DNA from 2 places in the Pseudomonas sp. GW821-FHT09E12 genome. Region 1 is predicted to be linked to the other one. Evidence: predicted binding sites of a transcription regulator. Region 1 holds the regulator's gene; the other holds the start of a gene.
What was found. Region 1 encodes sigma-54, which starts transcription at its own class of promoters, with help from an activator protein. Its sites were predicted from a motif close to ANTGGCATNNANNTTGCTNT; they were not measured.
Positions count from the first base shown of each region.

Region 2: the regulator sigma-54 is predicted to act here: its motif matches at 2,701-2,720, upstream of AC07PQ_RS25365 (pilin).

Region 1 covers NZ_JBWKOM010000003.1:210,595-221,150, reverse strand. Annotated here, with positions in the region: gene mlaE (lipid asymmetry maintenance ABC transporter permease subunit MlaE) at 1-252, opposite strand, end outside; gene AC07PQ_RS09500 (ATP-binding cassette domain-containing protein) at 252-1,061, opposite strand; gene AC07PQ_RS09495 (KpsF/GutQ family sugar-phosphate isomerase) at 1,337-2,311, shown strand; gene AC07PQ_RS09490 (KdsC family phosphatase) at 2,311-2,835, shown strand; gene lptC (LPS export ABC transporter periplasmic protein LptC) at 2,844-3,416, shown strand; gene lptA (lipopolysaccharide transport periplasmic protein LptA) at 3,403-3,948, shown strand; gene lptB (LPS export ABC transporter ATP-binding protein) at 3,948-4,673, shown strand; gene AC07PQ_RS09470 (RNA polymerase factor sigma-54) at 4,856-6,349, shown strand; gene hpf (ribosome hibernation-promoting factor, HPF/YfiA family) at 6,429-6,734, shown strand; gene ptsN (PTS IIA-like nitrogen regulatory protein PtsN) at 6,747-7,211, shown strand; gene rapZ (RNase adapter RapZ) at 7,214-8,071, shown strand; gene AC07PQ_RS09450 (HPr family phosphocarrier protein) at 8,088-8,360, shown strand; gene AC07PQ_RS09445 (ZIP family metal transporter) at 8,392-9,285, opposite strand; gene AC07PQ_RS09440 (superoxide dismutase) at 9,318-9,929, opposite strand; gene AC07PQ_RS09435 (DUF2753 family protein) at 9,931-10,380, opposite strand; gene AC07PQ_RS09430 (class II fumarate hydratase) at 10,408-10,556, opposite strand, start outside.
Region 2 covers NZ_JBWKOM010000009.1:263,571-274,126, reverse strand. Annotated here, with positions in the region: gene AC07PQ_RS25375 (DUF748 domain-containing protein) at 1-1,384, shown strand, start outside; gene AC07PQ_RS25370 (BON domain-containing protein) at 1,588-1,944, opposite strand; gene AC07PQ_RS25365 (pilin) at 2,231-2,647, opposite strand; gene AC07PQ_RS25360 (type II secretion system F family protein) at 3,011-4,228, shown strand; gene AC07PQ_RS25355 (prepilin peptidase) at 4,231-5,103, shown strand; gene coaE (dephospho-CoA kinase) at 5,100-5,723, shown strand; gene yacG (DNA gyrase inhibitor YacG) at 5,720-5,923, shown strand; gene AC07PQ_RS25340 (hypothetical protein) at 5,928-6,143, opposite strand; gene AC07PQ_RS25335 (energy-coupling factor ABC transporter permease) at 6,209-6,898, opposite strand; gene AC07PQ_RS25330 (hypothetical protein) at 6,895-7,362, opposite strand; gene AC07PQ_RS25325 (undecaprenyl-phosphate glucose phosphotransferase) at 7,818-9,254, shown strand; gene AC07PQ_RS25320 (mannose-1-phosphate guanylyltransferase/mannose-6-phosphate isomerase) at 9,254-10,556, shown strand, end outside.

The DNA of each region.
Region 1 (10,556 bases):
GCTGGACAGGATATTGAAGCCCTGCAGCGCCAGTACCATGCCGATGAATATCCCGGAGACCACGATGATCACCAGGGACATCACGCCCACCGAATGCAACTGCTTGACCAGCAAGCCGAAGCCGCCGCCGATACTGCCGCGGCCGAACAACACATGAAACAGCATCAGGCTCGAACGCCCGAGCACCGCGAGAACGTCGATGCCCGAGTGGCCGAACAGACGAATTCGCTCCAATAAAGATACTTTGCGCATCAGCGCTTCCCCAGAAGATCTGCGCGGTAGTCCGGCGCTGGAAAGTGAAAGGGTACCGGACCGTCGGGGTCGCCTTTCATGAACTGGCGGATCCGCGGGTTATCGGAATCCATCAGCTCGTCGGGCGTGCCCTGCCCCAGCACCTGGCCATCGCCCACCACATAGATGTAGTCGGCGATGCTCGCGGTTTCCGCCAGGTCATGGGAAACCACGATGCTGGTGATACCCAGCGCGTCGTTGAGCAGACGGATCAGACGCACCAGCACGCCCATGGCAATGGGGTCCTGGCCTACGAACGGCTCGTCGTACATGAGGATCTGCGGGTCCAGGGCGATGGCCCGGGCCAGGGCCACGCGACGTTTCATGCCACCGGACAGCTCGTCGGGCATCAAGTCGATGGCACCGCGCAACCCGACCGCCTGCAACTTGAGCAGGACAATATCGCGGATCATTTCATCCGGCAGCTGGGTATGAACGCGCAGCGGAAAGGCAACGTTCTCGAACACATCGAGATCGGTGAACAGCGCGCCGCTCTGGAACAGCACGCCCATCTGCTTGCGGGCGTCGAACAGATCGCCGCGCGACAATTTGGGCAGGTTCTGGCCATTGACCCAGACTTCACCGCTGCTGGGGCGCAATTGCGCGCCCATCAACCGCAGGAGCGTGGTCTTGCCGCAACCGGAAGGCCCCATGATGCCGGTGACCTTGCCCCGCGGAATACGGATATCGACATTATTGAAGATGCTGCGCGCACCGCGCTTGAAGGACAGTCCCTTCAGCTCGACCGCGTAGGCGTTATCGGCACTCATCTAAACTCCTTGCGATGCAGCCTCTCACTCGGACGCTTGGCTCCCTGCCGGGAGTACATGCACCCAGGGCAGGCCGAACTGGCGGCGAACTATATCACTGCTGATACGGAGCCCCCAAGGCCGAAGCCATCCGCGTTCAGGATCACGACAGCCTAAAACAGGCTTTACAGGACAATTCCTACCTAGAGAAGGACAAAGGCTGACGAACTTGCGTGAGGGAATCGATCATTACCGCTATAATCGCCGCCTTTTCATCAGGCTATACGATTTCTGACATGAGCCAATCCAGCGACCTGATTCAATCGGCACAACGCACCATCCGCCTCGAGATAGAAGCCGTACAAGGCTTGCTGCCACATATCGACGCAGATTTCGTACGCGCTTGCGAGATGATTCTGGCCAGCAAAGGCCGCGTAGTAGTGGTCGGCATGGGCAAGTCCGGGCACATCGGCAACAAGATCGCCGCCACCCTGGCCAGCACCGGCACCACCGCGTTTTTTGTCCATCCGGCCGAAGCCAGCCATGGCGACATGGGCATGATTACCCGGGACGATGTGATCCTGGCCCTGTCCAACTCCGGCTCGACCAATGAAATCGTGACCCTGTTGCCGCTGATCAAGCGCCTGGGCATCCAGTTGATCAGCATCACCGGCAACCCTGATTCGCCACTGGCCAAGGCCGCCGAGGTCAACCTCAACGTCCAGGTCGAGCAAGAGGCCTGCCCGCTGAACCTGGCTCCGACCTCCTCGACCACCGCCGCCCTGGTCATGGGCGATGCCCTGGCCGTGGCGCTGCTGGAAGCCCGCGGCTTTACCGCCGAAGACTTCGCCTTCTCCCATCCGGGCGGCGCGCTGGGTCGGCGCCTGCTGCTGAAAGTCGAGAACGTCATGCATGCCGGCGAGCAACTGCCGCAGGTCCAGCGTGGCACGCTGCTCAAGGACGCCTTGATGGAAATGACCCGCAAGGGCCTGGGCATGACCGTCATTGTCGAGGCCGACGGGCGCCTGGCGGGGGTTTTCACTGATGGCGACCTGCGCCGCACCCTGGACCGCACCATCGACATCCACCACACCACCATCGATGAAGTCATGACCGTTCACGGCAAGACCGCCCGCGCCGAAATGCTGGCGGCCGAAGCCCTGAAGATCATGGAGGACAATCGAATCAACGCACTGGTCGTGGTGGACAAGGACGATCGCCCGATCGGCGCCTTCAACCTGTCCGACCTGCTGCGCGCGGGAGTCATGTAATGAGCACGGATCTGCTGCAACGCGGCAAGAACATCAAGCTGGCGGTATTCGACGTCGACGGTGTACTGACCGACGGTCGCCTGTACTTCCTCGAAGACGGCAGCGAATTCAAGACCTTCAACACCCTCGACGGCCAGGGCATCAAGATGCTGATGGCCACGGGCGTGCAGACGGCGATCATCAGCGGCCGCAAGACGCCGGTGGTCGAGCGTCGGGCGAAAAACCTGGGGATTCCCCACCTGTTTCAGGGTCGCGAAGACAAACTGGTGGTGCTGGACGGGCTTCTTGCCCAACTGGGCCTAAGCTATGAACAGGTCGCCTACCTGGGCGACGATCTGCCCGACCTGCCAGTGATCCGCCGTGTCGGCCTGGGCATGGCTGTCGCCAATGCCGCCAGTTTTGTCCGTGAACACGCCCATGGCGTCACCCAGGCCCGTGGCGGCGAAGGCGCCGCCCGCGAGTTCTGCGAGTTGATCCTGCGCGCCCAAGGCAGCCTTGAAGCAGCCCACGCCGCCTACTTATAGAGCCTCCCATGCTGAGCAAAAAGATTCGCAACATACTGATCTTCGGCATCATCACCGTGCTGTTCCTGGCGGTGGGGTACTGGAACATCAGCCCGGAACGCTTCCTCGACAAGCCGGTCGCGCAGGTCGACGAAAGCGCCATCGACTACTACGCCATCAACGCCCGTAGCGTGCAGTACCTGCCCGACGGCAAGCTGCAGTACGAAATGACTTCCGACAAGGTCGAGCACCTCAAGGCCACCGAGGTGACCCTGCTGACCAAGCCGGACCTGCAGATGTATCGCGGCACCGCCTTCCCTTGGCATGTCCAGAGCGAGCGCGGCGAAGTCAACCCGGACGGCACCGAGGTCGAGTTGATCGATTCGGTACGGGTTTCGCGCACCGACGAGAAAAATCGCAACCTGCTGATCACCACGACCCGCATGACAGTATTCCCGCAGAAGCAATATGCGCAGACCGATCAAGACGTTAGAATCGACGGCGCCGGCGGCGTGACGACTGGCAAGGGAATGAAAGCGTATTTGAAAGACGGCAGGATGAACCTGCTATCGAACGTAAGAGGACAGTATGAGGCTCGTTAAAACCCTCCCTATTTTGCTCGGTCTGGGCGCAGCACTGGGAAGCGTGAGCGCCTGGGCTCTGCCGAACGATAGCCAGCAACCGATCCGCATCCAGGCCGACGACGCTCAACTGGACGACAAGAATGGCGTAGCCACCTACAGAGGCGACGTGATCATCACCCAGGGCTCGATGAAGGTGACCGGCAATACCGTGACCATCACCCGCACCCAGACCGGTGATATCGACGTGGTGACCTCGGTGGGCAACCTGGCCTACTTCGAGCAGATTCAAACCCAGGGCGACACCAAGCCGGTCCAGGGCTACGGTGTGACCATCCAGTACCACGCCGCGCAGAACCGCGTCGTACTGATCGACCGCGCCAAAGTCGTCGACAAGGACGGCAACATCACCCAGGGCGAGAAAATCGTCTACGACACCAACAAGAAGCTGGCCAGCGCCGGTCGCGCTACCGGCAGCAAGGTCACCGAGTCGCGCCCACGGATCGACATGGTCATCCAGCCGAAAAAGAAAACTGACGAAAAGGCCCAGTAATGGCAACTCTGAAAGCTCAGCACCTGGCCAAGAGCTACAAGAGCCGCCAGGTCGTGCGTGACGTCAGCCTGTCCATCGACAGCGGCCAGATCGTCGGCCTGCTCGGCCCTAACGGCGCCGGCAAGACCACCTGCTTCTACATGATCGTCGGCCTGGTCCAGGCCGATCAGGGTCGCATCCTGATCGACGACCTGGATGTCAGCCACCAGCCGATGCACGGCCGCGCCCGTGCCGGGATCGGCTACCTGCCGCAGGAAGCCTCGATCTTCCGCAAGCTTTCGGTGGCCGACAACATCATGGCCATCCTCGAGACCCGCAAGGAGCTCGACAAGGCCGGCCGTCGCCAGGAGCTGGAAAGCCTGCTGCAGGAGTTCCACATCAACCACATTCGCGACAACCTGGGCATGAGCCTTTCCGGCGGTGAACGTCGCCGCGTGGAAATCGCTCGCGCCCTGGCCACCGCCCCCAAGTTCATCCTGCTCGACGAACCTTTCGCCGGCGTGGACCCGATCTCGGTAGGCGACATCAAGCAGATCATTCATCACCTGAAGGCCAAGGGTATCGGCGTGCTCATCACCGACCACAACGTCCGTGAAACCCTGGATATCTGCGAAACCGCCTACATCGTCAACGACGGTCAACTGATCGCCGAAGGCGACGCCGAAACCATCCTCGCCAACGAGCTGGTCAAGGAAGTTTACCTGGGCCATGAGTTCCGCCTGTAAGCCCTGAGGTGTTTGGCTGGTCGCCAGAGCGCCCGCCCCAATAAAACCCTGCTGTTTTTATTGTTACAGCGCTCTAGGCAAACACTTCAGTTTCAGGCATATAATTTGCTTATGTTTGGCGCTCACGCGCCCTGTAGTGGATGGCGCATGTGCGCCGGCGAATAAGGTGTTAAGCCCCTGCCATGAAACCATCGCTAGTCCTCAGAATGGGCCAGCAGCTGACGATGACACCGCAGCTGCAACAGGCCATCCGCCTTCTCCAATTGTCGACCCTGGACCTGCAACAGGAAATCCAGGAGGCCCTGGAGTCCAACCCGATGCTCGAGCGCCAGGAAGAAGGCGACGACTTCGATAACACCGATCCGCTGGCCGACAACGCCGAGCAGAAACCCAATACCGATATCCAGGAACCCTCCTACCAGGAAACCGCCCCGACGGTGGACAACCTCGAGGACGGCGAATGGAACGAACGCATTCCCAACGACCTGCCGGTCGACACCGCCTGGGAAGACGTCTACCAGACCAGCGCCAGCAGCCTGCCCAGCAACGATGACGACGAGTGGGATTTCACCACCCGCACCTCGGCCGGCGAAAGCCTGCAGAGCCATCTGCTCTGGCAGTTGAACCTGGCGCCCATGTCCGACACCGATCGCCTGATCGCCGTGACCCTGATCGACTGCATCAACAATCAAGGCTATCTGGACGAAACCCTCGAGGAAATTCTCGAAGCCTTCGATCCGGAACTGGACATCGAACTCGACGAAATCGAGGCTGTCCTGCATCGTATCCAGCAATTCGAGCCCGCCGGCATCGGCGCCCGCAACCTGGGCGAATGCCTGCTGCTGCAACTGCGCCAGCTGCCTGCCAAGACCCCTTGGCTGACTGAAGCCAAGCGCCTGGTCAGCGACTTCATCGACCTGCTCGGCAGCCGCGACTACAGCCAGCTGATGCGGCGCATGAAGCTCAAGGAAGACGAGCTGCGCCAAGTCATCGAACTGGTACAGAGCCTCAACCCACGGCCGGGCTCGCAAATCGAATCCACCGAAGCCGAATACGTGGTCCCCGACGTCATAGTGCGCAAGGACAACGAACGCTGGCTGGTGGAGTTGAACCAGGAGTCCGTGCCGCGCCTGCGCGTCAACCCACAGTACGCCGGCTTCGTGCGGCGCGCCGACACCAGCGCCGACAACACCTTCATGCGCAACCAGTTGCAGGAAGCCCGCTGGTTCATCAAGAGCCTGCAGAGCCGTAACGAAACCCTGATGAAAGTCGCCACCCAGATCGTCGAGCATCAGCGCGGCTTCCTCGAGTACGGCGATGAGGCGATGAAACCGTTGGTCCTGCATGACATCGCCGAAGCAGTCGGCATGCACGAGTCGACGATTTCACGGGTGACCACGCAAAAATTCATGCATACCCCACGGGGCATTTATGAACTGAAATACTTTTTCTCCAGCCACGTAAGTACCTCCGAAGGCGGTGAATGCTCGTCCACGGCGATCCGCGCGATCATCAAAAAACTGGTCGCCGCGGAAAATCAGAAAAAGCCGTTGAGTGACAGCAAGATCGCTGGTTTACTGGAGGCACAAGGCATTCAGGTAGCCCGTCGTACCGTCGCCAAGTACCGTGAATCCCTGGGGATCGCGCCTTCCAGCGAACGGAAGCGGTTGATGTAGCCGCCGGGCTCGCCACAGCGTTCCAGTGGCAGGTCAATCGACCTGCCGCTTTATGCACTGGCAACGAAGGAGAAGCTGTATGCAAGTCAACATCAGTGGACACCAACTGGAAGTGACCGAACCTCTGCGCGCTTACATCGGCGAAAAACTCGACCGACTTGAGCGGCACTTTGACAAGATTACCAATGTGCAGGTAACGCTGGCCGTCGAAAAACTGAAGCAGAAAATCGAGGCCACGCTGCACATCCATGGTGGGGAAGTCGTCGCCAATGCAGAGCATGACGACATGTATGCCGCAATCGACTTGCTCACGGACAAGCTTGACCGCCAACTGAAAAAGCATAAGGAAAAGCAACTCCACCTTCTCCAAGGCACGGGTCGCTAACACTCCCCTCCCATGATCCGACTTGAAAGCATCCTGACCCCCGGCCGTTCCCTAGTGAACGTGCCGGGCGGCAGTAAAAAACGCGCCCTCGAACAAATTGCCAACCTGATCAGCCGCGAAGTGCCTGATCTGGAGATGCAAGATGTCTTCGAAAGCCTGATTGCCCGTGAAAAACTGGGCTCTACCGGTTTTGGCAACGGCATCGCCATTCCACACTGCCGCCTCAAAGGCTGTGAGTCGCCCATCAGTGCCCTGATGCACCTGGACGCTCCCATCGATTTCGACGCCATCGACGGCGCACCGGTCGACCTGCTGTTCGTACTGCTGGTCCCGGAAGCCGCCACCGATGCGCACCTGGAACTGCTCCGGCAGATTGCCAGCATGCTGGACCGCAAAGAAGTGCGCGACAAACTGCGCAGCGCCACCAGCAACGAAGCCTTGTACAAGGTTGTCCTGGACGAACAGAACGGTCAGTAATCATGCGCTTGATCATCGTCAGCGGCCGGTCCGGCTCAGGTAAAAGCACCGCCCTCGATGTACTCGAGGACAATGGCTATTACTGCATCGACAACCTGCCGGCCGGGCTGTTGCCCGAGCTGGCCGAACGGGCGTTGATCCACACCGAACTGACACAGCCCCTGGTCGCCGTGTCGATCGACGCCCGCAACCTGCCCAGCCACCTGTCACGCTTCCCCGAACTGCTCGAGGAAGTCCGCAGCCGGCATATCCAGTGCGATGTGCTGTACCTGGATGCTGACGAAGAAACCCTGCTCAAGCGCTTTTCCGAAACCCGCCGCCGCCACCCCTTGAGCAGCAACAATCGCTCGCTGGCCGAGGCGATCCAGGACGAAAGCCACCTGCTGGGACCGATCGCCGACCTGGCCGATCTCAAGGTCAACACCACCAACCTGAACCTGTATCAACTGCGCGATACCATCAAGTTGCGCCTGTTGAACCAACCGGAGCCGGGCACCGCCTTTCTGGTGGAGTCTTTCGGATTCAAGCGTGGCATGCCGGTCGATGCCGACCTGGTGTTCGATGTGCGCTGCCTGCCCAACCCGTACTGGAAACCCGAGTTGCGTGCCCAGTCCGGGCTCGACCAGCCGGTTGCCGAATACCTGGCCGCCCAGCCGGACGTCGAGGAAATGTTCCAGGACATCTCCAGCTACCTGCTGAAATGGTTGCCCCGTTTCGCCGCCAGCAACCGCGCCTACGTCACTATTGCCATTGGCTGCACGGGCGGCCACCATCGCTCGGTCTACCTGACCGAACGCTTGGGCCAAGTCCTGCAAAAGTCCCTGAAGAACGTCCAGGTTCGCCACCGCGACCTTAGCTGAAAGGATCTACCCCGCGATGCCTGCTCTGGAAATTGAAATCATCAACAAACTGGGCCTGCATGCCCGTGCCTCGGCAAAGTTCGTCGGCGTGGCCGGTCAGTTTCCTTGCCAGATCCGCGCAGGGAGAACGCCGGAGTCGATGGTCGACGGCAAGAGCATCATGGCAATGATGATGCTGGCCGCCGGCAAGGGCACCAGGATTCACCTGAAGACCGAAGGCGAACAGGAGCAGGAGGCGCTGGAAGCGCTGGTGGCACTGATCAACAACTTCTTCGACGAAGGCGAGTAAGGTCGGCAAGGCAAACCTGCCGCAAAAGCACTCAAGCGAGTGCCGTATCCATGACCATCATCAGGCAAAAGCCGACACACAAGCCCAGGCTGGCCAGCTTCTCATGACCGTTGCGTCGGGATTCGGGAATCACTTCATGGGTCACCACCAGCAGCATCGCCCCCGCCGCCAACGCCAGCCCGAGCGGCAACAGCATCTCGGCCAAGCTCACCAGCCACGCACAAAGCAACGCGAACACGGGCTCCACCAGGCCTGAAGCGGCGCCGATCAGGAATGCCTTGACCCTGGACATGCCGGCGCCAGCCAACACCAAAGCAATCACCAGGCCTTCCGGCACATCCTGCAAGGCGATGCCCATGGCCAGGCTGTCCGCCTCCGGCATTCCGCCACCCGCGGAAACACCTACGGCCATTCCTTCGGGAATGTTGTGGGCGATGATGGCAAACACAAACAGCCAGATTCGCGGCGGGATGACCGGATGCTCAAGGGTGCCCACCAGTTTCTCCGGGTTGCCTCCCGAGACTTTGCGGTCCACCAGAAACACCCCCAAAGCACCGAGCATGATGCCGAAGCTGATCAGGCCACTCGAAGCCCAGAGCGACAGTCCGAGTTTTTCCGCCGCGGCGATCCCGGGCACGATCAACGAAAAGGCCGTAGCCGCCAGCATCACCCCGGCGCCGAATCCCAACAGGGTGTCACTCAGCGCCAGCGGCATCTTGCGAATGACCAACACTGGTACTGCCCCCAGCGCGGTTCCCAGGGCACAGACCGCCCCACCCTGCAATGCACGCAACAAGCGCGGCTCCAGGTCCAGCCAGGACAAGCCCTGGGCAACCAGCAATGCAGTACCCGCCAACAGCAACAGCGAACCGAATGCGTAACGAAACATCCGCCCGCTGCTGATCGTCAGTGTTTCAGTGCCCATAGTCAGCCTTAGGTCTTTTTACAGGAGGGGGCTCAAACCAGTGCGGCCTGATAGCGCTGGGCTACTTCAGGCCAATTGATCACGTTGTAGAACGCATTGATGTATTCCGGCCGCCGGTTCTGGTAACGCAGGTAATAGGCGTGCTCCCACACGTCCAGACCGAGAATCGGGGTATTGCCGTTCATCAACGGGCTGTCCTGGTTGCCGCTGCTCTCGACGACCAGGGTCTTTTGCGGGGTCACGCTGAGCCAGGCCCAACCGCTGCCAAAACGCGTGAGCGCGGCCTTGGTGAAGGCCTCCTTGAAACTCTCGAAACCGCCCAGCTGCTCGTCGATCGCCTGGCCCAGCGCACCGCTTGGCTTGCCTCCGCCGCTCGGCGCCATCACCGCCCAGAACAGCGAATGGTTGGCGTGACCACCGCCCTGGTTGATCACCGCTGCACGCAGCTTCTCCGGCAATTGCTGGACCCCGGCCACCAGTTTTTCCACCGACCAGTCGGCCCATTCGGTGCCTTCCACGGCCGCGTTGAGGTTGTTGATGTAGGTCTGGTGATGCTTGGTGTAGTGAATTTCCATGGTCTGCGCATCGATGTGCGGTTCCAGGGCGTCGTAGGCGTAGGGCAATGCAGGCAAGGTAAAGGACATATCAATGTGCTCCGTAATGAGGGGCATTCGGGGTCGCGGTGCCGGCAGTCGATTGCGCGACATTGCTCTCCAGCAGGCGATGCGTACGGGGGTATTCACCGTGCTCACTGATGAAGTTGAGTAACTCGACGTAAGTCTTGCTGCTCTGGCGCAGCGCGGCTTCCCGCAGCGCCGGCGCCAGGCGGCTGTCCTGCATGGTCTGCAACAACCGCTGATGGATGGCGCAGAGGTACTCCGCGCTCTCCTCCGGCTGGTTCAGGCGCAGGTGCAGGTCCGCCAGGTTGTGATGGGAGATGACACAGGCCGCCACCGCTTCGTCGGCATCGCTCCAGCGCTCGAACAACACCTGCGCCAGGGCCAGGGCCTGCAAGTAATACTCGCGGGCATCCACCAGGTCGCCCTGCATGAAGAAACGATTTGCCCTTTCGATCGTGCGTTTCCAGTGCTCCATGGTGAACCTCCAAAGCAATGTCGGGATTTACACGCCGCCCGCGGTGAGTTTTTCCGGGTCGAGCAGGATCTCCAGCTGGCTGCGTGACAGATCAGTGTGTTCAAGGGCGACATCGATCACCGGGCGCCCCTGCTTGTAGGCGGTCTTGGCGATTTCAGCGGCCTTCTGGTAGCCGA
Region 2 (10,556 bases), on a different contig from region 1:
CGAAGGCCTGAACTATCAGCACGGCGAAAGCCTGACGATCAACAAGGTCAACCTGATGCAGCCCTATGCGCGCTTCATGATCAACGATGACCGCACCACCAACATCGATGACCTGCTGATCCCGCAACCGGCCGACAGCGCGCCGAAAGGCGCAGCCAAGTCGGCCGCCAAGGAAAAACCCCTCGGCATCCATATCGGCCAGATCGCCATCAACGACGGTTCGGCCAACTTCGCCGACTTCAGCCTGACCCCCAACTTCGCCACGGCCGTCCAGCAACTCAATGGCCAGATCGGCACCATCGACAGCCGCCAGGCAAAACCGGCCAGCGTCGATATCAAGGGCAAGGTCGACCGTTATGCGCCGGTCACCATCAAGGGCAGCGTGAACCCCTTCGATCCAATGGCCGCCCTGGACATCGCCACCAGCTTCAAACGCGTCGAACTGACCAACCTGACCCCCTACTCCGGCAAGTTCGCCGGCTACCGCATCCGCAAGGGCCGGCTCAACCTCGACCTGCACTACGTCATCACCAACGGCCAGCTCAAGGCCGAAAACAAAGTGGTGGTCGAACAACTGGAGCTGGGGGAAAAAGTCGACAGCCCGGATGCCGTGAGCCTGCCACTGAAACTGGCGGTCGCCTTGCTCAAGGATGTCGACGGCAAGATCTCCATCGAACTGCCGGTGACCGGCGATCTGAACAACCCACAGTTCAGCGTCATGCCGATTGTCTGGCAGACCCTGCGCAACCTGATCGTCAAGGCTGCCGCGGCACCGTTCAAACTGATTGGCGGGCTGGTCGCGGGTGGCGGTTCGGAAGACTTGGGCAGTGTCTCGTTCGCCCCGGGCTCGAGTGACTTGAGCCCGGAATCGGAAGCAACGCTGGTCAAGCTGTCCAATGCGCTCAAGGAACGTCCGGCCCTGCGCCTGGAGATCGAAGGCACCGCCGCGCAGAGCAGCGATGGCCCGCTGATTGCCGAGCAACGCCTGGAGCGGGAATACCAGTACAACTACTACAAGATGCTCCAGCGTCGCGGCGACAAGGTGCCGGCCCAGGCGTCGCTGCTGGAAGTACCGGAGAAAGAGAAAGCCCCGCTGCTGGAAGGCATCTATCGCACACGCCTCAAGACCCAGCCACCGGCCGATTGGAAGGACCTGGGCAAGGAAGAGCGCACCGCGAAAATGCATGAAGGCGTGATCAAGTTCTGGAGTGGCAGCGATGTGCTGTTGCGCCAGTTGGGCCAGGAACGGGCCAGCAGCATCAAGGACTTCCTGGTGGACAAGGGCCAACTGGCGGACGACCGGGTCTACTTCATCGATGCCAACCTTGGCCAGGCCGAAAGCGATGGTCGGGTCATTACCCCCATGCACCTGGACGCCGAATAGCCCCCCTCCCCGCCGCCCCGGAAACGGGTCGGCCCGGCGGTTTTCCCCCGCCATAAACAGAACAGGCCCCGACACACTGTGCCGGGGCCTGTTCTGTTTACAAAAGGAGCCACTTCCCTGTGGCCATTCGCATGAACCTTCAAGGAAGCGGTAGATGAATCCTCTACCGCATCTTCTCCCTGTCCAGGAAAGAAGCTTGAGGCTTAGTCGGTTTTCAAACCGTCAGCCGATACTGCCTTCACGCCTTTGATGTTCTTGACGATGTTGACTGCGGTTTCTTTCTGCGCCGCGGTCAGAGCAGTGGTGGAGGACAGGGAAACCACACCCTTGTTGGTTTCGACCTTGATGTCGGTACCAGGAATGCCTTTTTCAGTTACGAGATCCGCTTTGACTTTGGTGGTGATCCAGGTGTCGGAAGTGGCTTCCTTGGCCTCGGTCACTTCACCCGCCGCGAGCACCATTGGCGCCTGAGTAGCTTGAGTGGTCTGGGCAAATGCGACGTTAGCCATGGTCAGGGTCAGAGCGGTAGCAGTTGCAGCAGCGATAGCGAACTTCTTCATACGAGTAACTCCTGTTCTTCTGGAAAACCTGCTCCAAGTCCTGGCAGCAGGGTTACTTAAGTAGATTGCAGGCGTTATGCCAAGTTCAGAAAAACAATAAAACCCTTAAATATCAATGAATTACAAAACCATCCAAACACTCGCGGTCATGCAAAATGCATGACCGGCGAATAATCTGCATGCAAGTTGCACTTCCCAGGCGAGCTAACTTCCTGAATTCTCGATACTTTCCCCAAAGGCGCGCTGGCGCGTGGCGTTTCACGCGCCGAGCAAGCGAGAACCGGGCTCAGCTGCCGCTGGCGGTGCAGCCTTTGGGGGAGTAGTCCGCGGGGACAGTGGTGGTGCAGACCCAGCCATCGGCCGTGGTGCGGGTCAGGGTGACGGTCTTGTTCAGCACCGGTGCCGGTGCATTGAGGATGGTGCAGCCGATTGTTCCCGCTCCGGTCGAGGCAGAACCCGCAGCGGTCATGGTGCAGTTCGACGTCGCCGCCTTGCCCCCCACCAGCTCCAGGGTCGGATCGCTGCCCTGGTTCAGCACGTCCTCGAAGTTGACCTTCAGCGCCGAGGCTTCGGCCAACGCCGCGGTGACCTTGGCCCGCGCCTGGTATTTGGAATACAGCGGCATGGCAAAGGTGGCCAGGATGCCGATGATCGCCACGACGACCAACAGCTCGATCAAGGTAAAACCTTTCTGATACTTCATCTATCTGCTCCAAGCAGGGGATATCCAGGGGTCTGGGCATTCACCACACAGCCATAGCACAGCCTGTGCCAGCGCCTGCGCCCCGGCTGAACAGGGCTTTAGCGGCGCGGAGCTGCGGCAGTGAGCGCCAGAAGTCGCACTATCTGACACTTTTTGTCAGCCAAGTGCCCTGGGCCGGTCGTCGTGACGGGCTACGCTGTCATTCGATCATCGATTGCATTCACTGCCCGCCCCATCCAAGGAACGTATCGGGCCATTCAAACTCTATGAGCCGGACGCCGCGCCCCGCGCAGCGGTCCACTCGCTAACGCACAGGGCACTGCCGGCCCTGAGGACATCCATCACAACCCGGGACTCGACACCATGGCGGTCAAAGCAGCAAAAGTCAGTGTTTACCTGTGGGAAGGCACCGACAGGCAAGGCAGCAAACTGCGCGGCGAATTGAGCGGCCATACCCCCTCGCTGATCAGGGCCCAGTTGCGCAAGCAAGGCATCAACCCGGCCAGGGTCAGGAAGAAGTCCAGCTCGCTGTTGCAGCGCACGCCCCCGATCAAGGCCCGCGACATCAGCCTGTTCACCCGGCAACTGGCGACCCTGATCAAGGCCGGCGTGCCACTGCTGCAATCGTTCGACATCATTGCCGAGGGCTTCGACAACCCGAACATGCGCAAACTAATGGGCGAGCTGAAACAGGACATCGCCGCCGGCAGCAGCTTCACCACCGCGCTGCGCAAGAGGCCGCGGTACTTCGACGAGCTGTACTGCAGCCTGGTGGATGCCGGCGAACAGGCCGGGGCCCTGGAAACCCTGCTGGAGCGGGTGGCGACCTACAAGGAAAAAAGCGAAAACCTCAAGACGCGGATCCGCAAGGCCATGACTTATCCCCTGGCGGTGATCTGCGTGGCGCTGGTGGTCACGGGGATCCTGCTGGTCAAGGTGGTGCCGCAATTCCAGTCAATGTTCCAGGGCTTCGGCGCGCAATTGCCCATGTTCACGCAACTGGTCATCGCCCTCTCGGAATTCGTGCAGCACTGGTGGTGGCTGCTGGCGGGCGCACTGTTGCTCAGTGTGTTCGGCCTGCGCCATGCCCGCCGGCGCTCACCACGCTTTCGCCACTGGCTGGACATGGGCCTGCTGAAACTGCCGTTGGTAGCGCCACTGATGTACAAGTCCGCGGTGGCCCGCTACGCCCGCACCTTGTCCACCACTTTCGCCGCCGGAGTGCCGCTGGTGGAAGCCCTGGGCTCGGTGGCCGGGGCCACCGGCAACCAGGTGTTCAAGCAAGCGGTGAACCGCATCAGGCAGGACGTGGCGACCGGCATGCAGTTGCATTTTTCCATGCGCGCATCCGGCATCTTTCCCGGCATGGCCATCCAGATGACCGCCATCGGCGAAGAGTCCGGGGCCCTGGACGGCATGCTGGAAAAGGTCGCGATCCATTATGAGGAAGAGGTCGATACCCTGGTCGACACCCTGAGCAGTCTCATGGAACCCGTGATCATGGTAGTTTTGGGCACCCTCGTCGGCGGCCTGGTGGTCGCCATGTACTTACCCATCTTCCAACTCGGCACAGCGATCTGAACATGTCATTGACTGAGGTCCTGGCCAGCTACCCGCTGGTCTTCGTAGCATCGGTGCTGATCCTGGGCCTGATTGTCGGCAGCTTTCTCAATGTGCTGATCTGGCGTCTGCCAAAGATGCTCGAACGCGACTGGCACGCCCAGGCCCGTGACATCCTCGGGCTGCCCGACGAGCCTGCCGGGCCGACCTACAACCTGTTGCTCCCGCACTCCCAGTGCCCGCACTGCGCGCACCCGATCCGCCCCTGGGAAAACATCCCTCTGTTCAGCTACCTGCTGCTGCGCGGACGCTGCTCCGCGTGCAAGGCCCCGATCGGCCGGCGCTACCCGCTGGTGGAGCTGACCTGCGGCCTGGCCTCGGCGTTCGTGGCCTGGCATTTCGGCTTTGGCTGGCAGTCCGGCTTGATGCTGTTCCTGAGCTGGGGCCTGTTGGCGATGAGCCTGATCGATGCCGATCATCAACTGTTGCCCGACGTGCTGGTGCTGCCCCTGTTGTGGCTGGGCCTGATCGTCAATGGCTTCGACCTGTTCGTCAGCCTCCACGATGCGCTGTGGGGCGCCGTGGCCGGCTACCTGTGCCTATGGTCGGTGTACTGGTTGTTCAAGCTGCTGACCGGCAAGGAAGGCATGGGGCACGGCGATTTCAAGCTGTTGGCCATGTTCGGCGCCTGGGGCGGCTGGCAGATTCTGCCGATGACTCTGCTGCTGGCCTCACTGACCGGAGCCCTGGCCGGGATCGCCATGCTGCGCCGCAACCGCGCGCAAATGTCCACGCCTATCCCTTTCGGTCCCTTTCTGGCCATTGCCGGCTGGATTGCCTTGCTCTGGGGTGGTCAAATAACCGACTCCTATTTGCAGTTTGTCGGTTTCAGATGACCAAGCCTGTTTTCAAACCCTGGATCCTCGGCCTTACCGGCGGTATCGGCAGTGGCAAAAGTGCCGCGGCCCAGCACTTCATCGACCTGGGCATCCATGTGGTGGATGCCGATCACGCCGCCCGCTGGGTGGTGGAGCCCGGCCGCCCGGCCCTGGCCCGCATTGCCGAACATTTCGGCGACAGCGTGCTGCAGGCCGATGGCCAGTTGGACCGCGCCGCACTGCGCAAGCTGATCTTCGAGGTGCCGCAACAACGCCTCTGGCTGGAAGCCTTGCTGCATCCATTGATTGCCGATGAAATCGCCGCCCACCTGGCCCGTGCCGAATCGCCCTACGCGATTCTGGTGTCACCGCTGTTGATCGAATCCGGGCAATACGCGATGACCCAGCGGATCCTGGTGATCGATGTGCCGCAGCAACTGCAGATCGAGCGGACCCTGCAACGCGACCGGATCAGCGAACAGCAGATCCAGGCGATTCTCAAGGCCCAGGCGACCCGCGAAGATCGCCTGAGCCATGCCGACGATGTGCTGGTCAACGACCGCGACCTCGTCTGGCTGCACAGCGAGGTCGAACGCCTGCATCACTTTTACCTTACCTTGCGTGGAGGCCAGTCATGAGCCAACCCCTGACCGTGGAATGTCCAACCTGCGGTGCGCCCGTGGAATGGACCGCGAGCAACCTCAACCGTCCGTTCTGCTCGGACCGCTGCAAACTGATCGACCTCGGCGCCTGGGCTGCCGAAGAACACAAGATTCCGGTCAGCCCGGATGCCGAGGACGATCTGTTTTCCGACGATCTGCCGCCTCGCGCCCACTAAAGCTTTAAGGCCGCATGAAAGCGTAATCCTGCGTATCGTCGAGGTTCTCCGCGAGAAACTGCAACTCGTCGGCCAGATCCTCGCCGCTGCGCACCCGCCGACTCTCCTGCACCACCGCGCTGAGCAGGGCGCGCAGGCTCAAGCCCGGTTCGAACCCCTCTTGCTGCGCAGTATCCAGACTCTTGCGTACTTCCTGTCGCGCCCATTCATACACACTCATGACCCTGCTCCCGAACGGTTTTTGCCGAGCATGGGACCGCGCCTGCCGAACGTGTTTGATATGGATCAAGAACGCGGATCGTCATCCTTCCACGGTGCCGACAGGTAACGGGTGCGGTTGAAGGTTTCCAGCCATTCGGGGCAGAACACCACCAGGGCGCTGACCACCATGCCGTTGATGAAGGCCTCGGGAAAGAGGATCAGCCACAGGTAGCCGACGAAGTCCTCCAGCCATTCCGGCATGGCAAAACGCCCGTCGAACCACAGCAGCCCCAGGCCCACCAGCAGGCACAACAAGGCCGACAGGGCGGCGGCAAAAAAACCGGAACAGAAGATATACACAAAGGGATTACGCGGCTGCGCGCGCTCCACCAGGATCGCGCAGCATTCGGTGACCAGCACCGGCAGCAGGATCAGCAAGGCGCCGTTGATGCCGACCGCCGCCAAGTCCTGGCGACCCAGCGCGACCAGCCCCACCTGGGCAATCAGGCCGCCGACGATCGCCAGCGGCCAGTCCAGCAACAGGGTCACCGCCGTCATGCCGATGAAGTGATAGGACACCCCGGTATCGAAATCCCGGCGCACCAGCCACAACATGAACAACGCGAACACCGTACCGAACAGCAGATGCTGACGCCGACTGTCGCTGAACAGCTCGACCCAGGGCGCGCGCCAGGCGGCCCAGACCAGCACTGGCACATAGATCAGCCAGCCGGCGCCGAGAGTGAGCGGCGCCAGCAGCGCGGCACTGATCATGGTTGCGCCTGCTCCAGCGCTGCGCGCAGTTCGGCGGCCGTGCCGTATTCCCGTTGAGCCACCAGCCGGCCATCGTCGAGCTGCAGCCACAGGACTTTATCCACAGCCCCGGCGTAGCGCGGCGCCACCCGCCCGTCACGGTCGAGCATGACCCGGTAGCCATAATCACGCATCGCCGGCACCGCGAACATCCTGGCGATCACCGCCGGCATGCGCTGGATGTCCGCGACGAATACCGTGTGCCGGGCCTCCAGATAACCCGCGGGACGATCCTGCAAGGCGGCGTTCACCAGCTTGGCGCCATCCATGCTGCGCGCCACCAGCAGGGTCCGTGCCTGCCCGTCGAGGCTGTAGGCCCGGTCGAATTGATCGAGCAAGGTCCAGGGCGCCAGACGCTCGCCGACCTCCACCGCGTGCGCCAGCAATGGCATCAAACCCAGCAACAGCAATGACCAATACTTCACAGCTTCTTCCCCTTCCTTCGGTTAGTTCGCAGCGTCCAGTCTACACCGCCAGAGCGCCCCACCCGAGGGCCGCATCAGCCATCAAGAACCCCGTAATCACGGGCGAAAGGGAATAAATCGCCACCGGTTGGACAAGAGTCGCCCCCTGAACAACACTCCATTTATCCGTCACGCCCTCGCTCACGAATGAGCCAACTTCGTGACACATGCCCAGGCTGCCATTCGTCCTGGATGCGCAAAACCGTCAAAAAACCGATGCATAATGCAAAAAAAGGATTAATCTGCCAGAATTAGTCAATTCATTGACCATCAAAGCAGAAAAATAGTATTGTCTGGCCATCATGGGCCGCCAAAAAACAGACTTTTTTGCAGTAAGCCTTAGTTTTTTCAGCCTGCCTCTGTAGTGGCTTTACCCTTAACAGAGCTGGGTTCTTACCTGGCAACGACGGGATTCGATGCTTACGAAATCGATTGATAGCAGGTTCCTGACCCGAACCGGATTCATGGAACTCTTCATTTCGGGGGTAAAACTGACGCACGCCCTGTCCGCCGCCCTGCCTGGAATCCTGCTGCTCCTGAGTCTTGAATCCGCCAGTGCGGATATCTGGCCAACCGTACTCGGCCTGCTGCTGTTCTTTGCCGTCATCACCGTCATCCTGTTCCAGGCCCAGGGGGTCTACTCCGAAGAGTTCTTCAGCAATCGCCTGCGTCTGCGCACGATGCTGGTGGCCTGGACCTCCGCCTTCTGCATCCTGCTGGTCATGTACCTGGGGCTGCACCTGCTGCCGGTCTTCAGCCTGCGGGACCTGGCTATCTGGTTCATCGCCAGCCTCGTGCTGTTTGGCATCGAGCGTCTGTTTCTGCTGCGCCTGTTCCATTCGTGGATGGCCAGGGGCAAATACCTGCAACGCACGGTGATCCTCGGTTTCAGCGAGAGTGCGCTGTTCCTTGCCGAACACATGCAGCGCCATGGCGATATCCGCTCCGGCCTGATCGGTTTCATCGACGATCGCAGCGACCGCGTGCCCAAGGCCTTCTGCGACCTGCCTTTTCTGGGCAACACCCAGAACCTGGAAGAGCTGATCCGTTCCGAGCAGGTCAATCAGGTCCTGATCGCCCTGCCCTGGGCCGCGCACGCGCGCATCGGCGAACTGGTGCAACGGCTGCGGCAGTTGTCGGTGAATGTCGCCCTGGTGCCCGACATCACCACCCTGCGCTTTGGCCACAACCGCACGACCGATGTCGGCGGCATCCTGATGTTCAACACTTCCGAGCTGCCATTGCGCGGCTGGGCGCCGCTGATCAAGCGCTGCGAGGACATCGTGCTCGCCCTGCTGGGCCTGGTCCTGTTGTCCCCTGTGCTGCTGGCCACTGCCGTGGCGGTGAAGCTCGATTCCAAGGGCCCCGTGCTGTTCCGGCAAAAGCGCTACGGCTACAACGACCGGCTGATCCGTGTGTTCAAGTTCCGCTCGATGTATGTCGAGCAGGCGGACCTCAATGCCGAACGGCAGACCACCCGGGAAGACCCGCGGATCACCCGGGTCGGACGCTTCATTCGCAAGACCAGCATCGATGAGCTGCCCCAACTGTTCAACGTGCTGATGGGCAACATGTCGATTGTCGGGCCTCGCCCACACGCCACCGCCACCAAGGCGGCGGGAGTGCCGTTCGAACAGGCGGTGCGCGAATACAGCTCGCGCCATCGGGTCAAACCCGGGATCACCGGCTGGGCGCAGATCAATGGCTACCGGGGAGAAACCGACACCCTGCAGAAAATCCAGAAACGAGTGGAGTACGACCTCGATTACATCTCCAAGTGGTCGGTCTGGCTGGATCTGTACATCGTTTTCATGACGGTTCCGGCCGTCCTCTCGACGAAGGAAGTCTACTGATGAGCGCATTCACTGGATTGATCCCCTGCATTATTTCCGGCGGCTCTGGCTCGCGCCTGTGGCCAGTCTCTCGGCAGAACATGCCCAAGCCATTCATACGCATGCGCGATGGGCAGAGCCTGCTGCAAAAGACCTTCGTCCGCGCCAGCAGCCTGGCGGACGTCAGCTGCGTGGTCACGGTGACCAACCGCGAGCTGCTGTTCCGCTCGCTGGACGAGTACCGCAATGTCAATCAGGGCAAGCTGGGCCTCGACCTGCTGCTCGAGCCGTTCGGGCGCAACACCGCCGTGGCCATTGCCGTGGCGGCCCTGCATGTGCGCGAGTACTGGGGCGACGAGGCGCAGTTGCTGATCCTTCCGGCCGACCACCTGATCCTCGACCAGGATGCCTTCGCCGCAGCCGTGGGCAAGGCGCGCAGCCTTGCCGAAGCAGGTTATCTGGCGACCTTCGGCATTCAGCCCGACAAACCCGAGACCGGTTTTGGCTACATCGAACAGGGCCCGGCGCTGAAGGAAGGTTTCCAGGTCGCGCGCTTCGTCGAGAAACCCAACCTGGCCACTGCCCAGGCCTACGTCGACAGCGGCAACTACTTGTGGAACGCCGGGATGTTCTGCTTCCGCGCCGATACTCTGCTGCAAGAGCTGACTCTGCATGCTCCCGAGGTGCTGAGCGCCGCCCAGGCCTGCCTGGAACAAGGCATGACCCTGGACAACAAGCACTGCCGCCAGCGTGAACTCGACGCCGACAGCCTGGCTCGCGCCCCGGACGTTTCGATCGACGTGGCCCTGATGGAGCGCTCCGAGCGGGTCGCCGTGGTGCCCTGCGACCTCGGCTGGAGCGACATCGGTTCCTGGGATGCGCTGCGCCAGCTGACCCCGAGCGACGCCGCCGGCAACCAGGTCAACGGCGAAGCCATCCTGCATGACGTGCGCAATTGCTACATCGATTCGCCCAAGCGGGTTCTCGGGGCCGTCGGCGTCAGCGACCTGATCATCGTCGACACCCCCGACGCGCTGCTGGTGGCCGATGCCTCGCGGACCCAGGACGTGCGCCATATCGTTACCGAACTCAAGCGCCTCGGCCACAGTGCCTACAGCCTGCACCGCACGGTCACCCGCCCTTGGGGGACCTACACCGTGCTGGAGGAAAGCAGCCGCTTCAAGATCAAGCGCATCATGGTCAAGCCCAAGGAATCGCTGTCGCTGCAGATGCATCATCACCGCAGCGAGCACTGGATAGTGGTCAGCGGCGCCGCCCTGATCACCAATGGCGACCTGGAGGTCCTGCTCAACAGCAACGAAT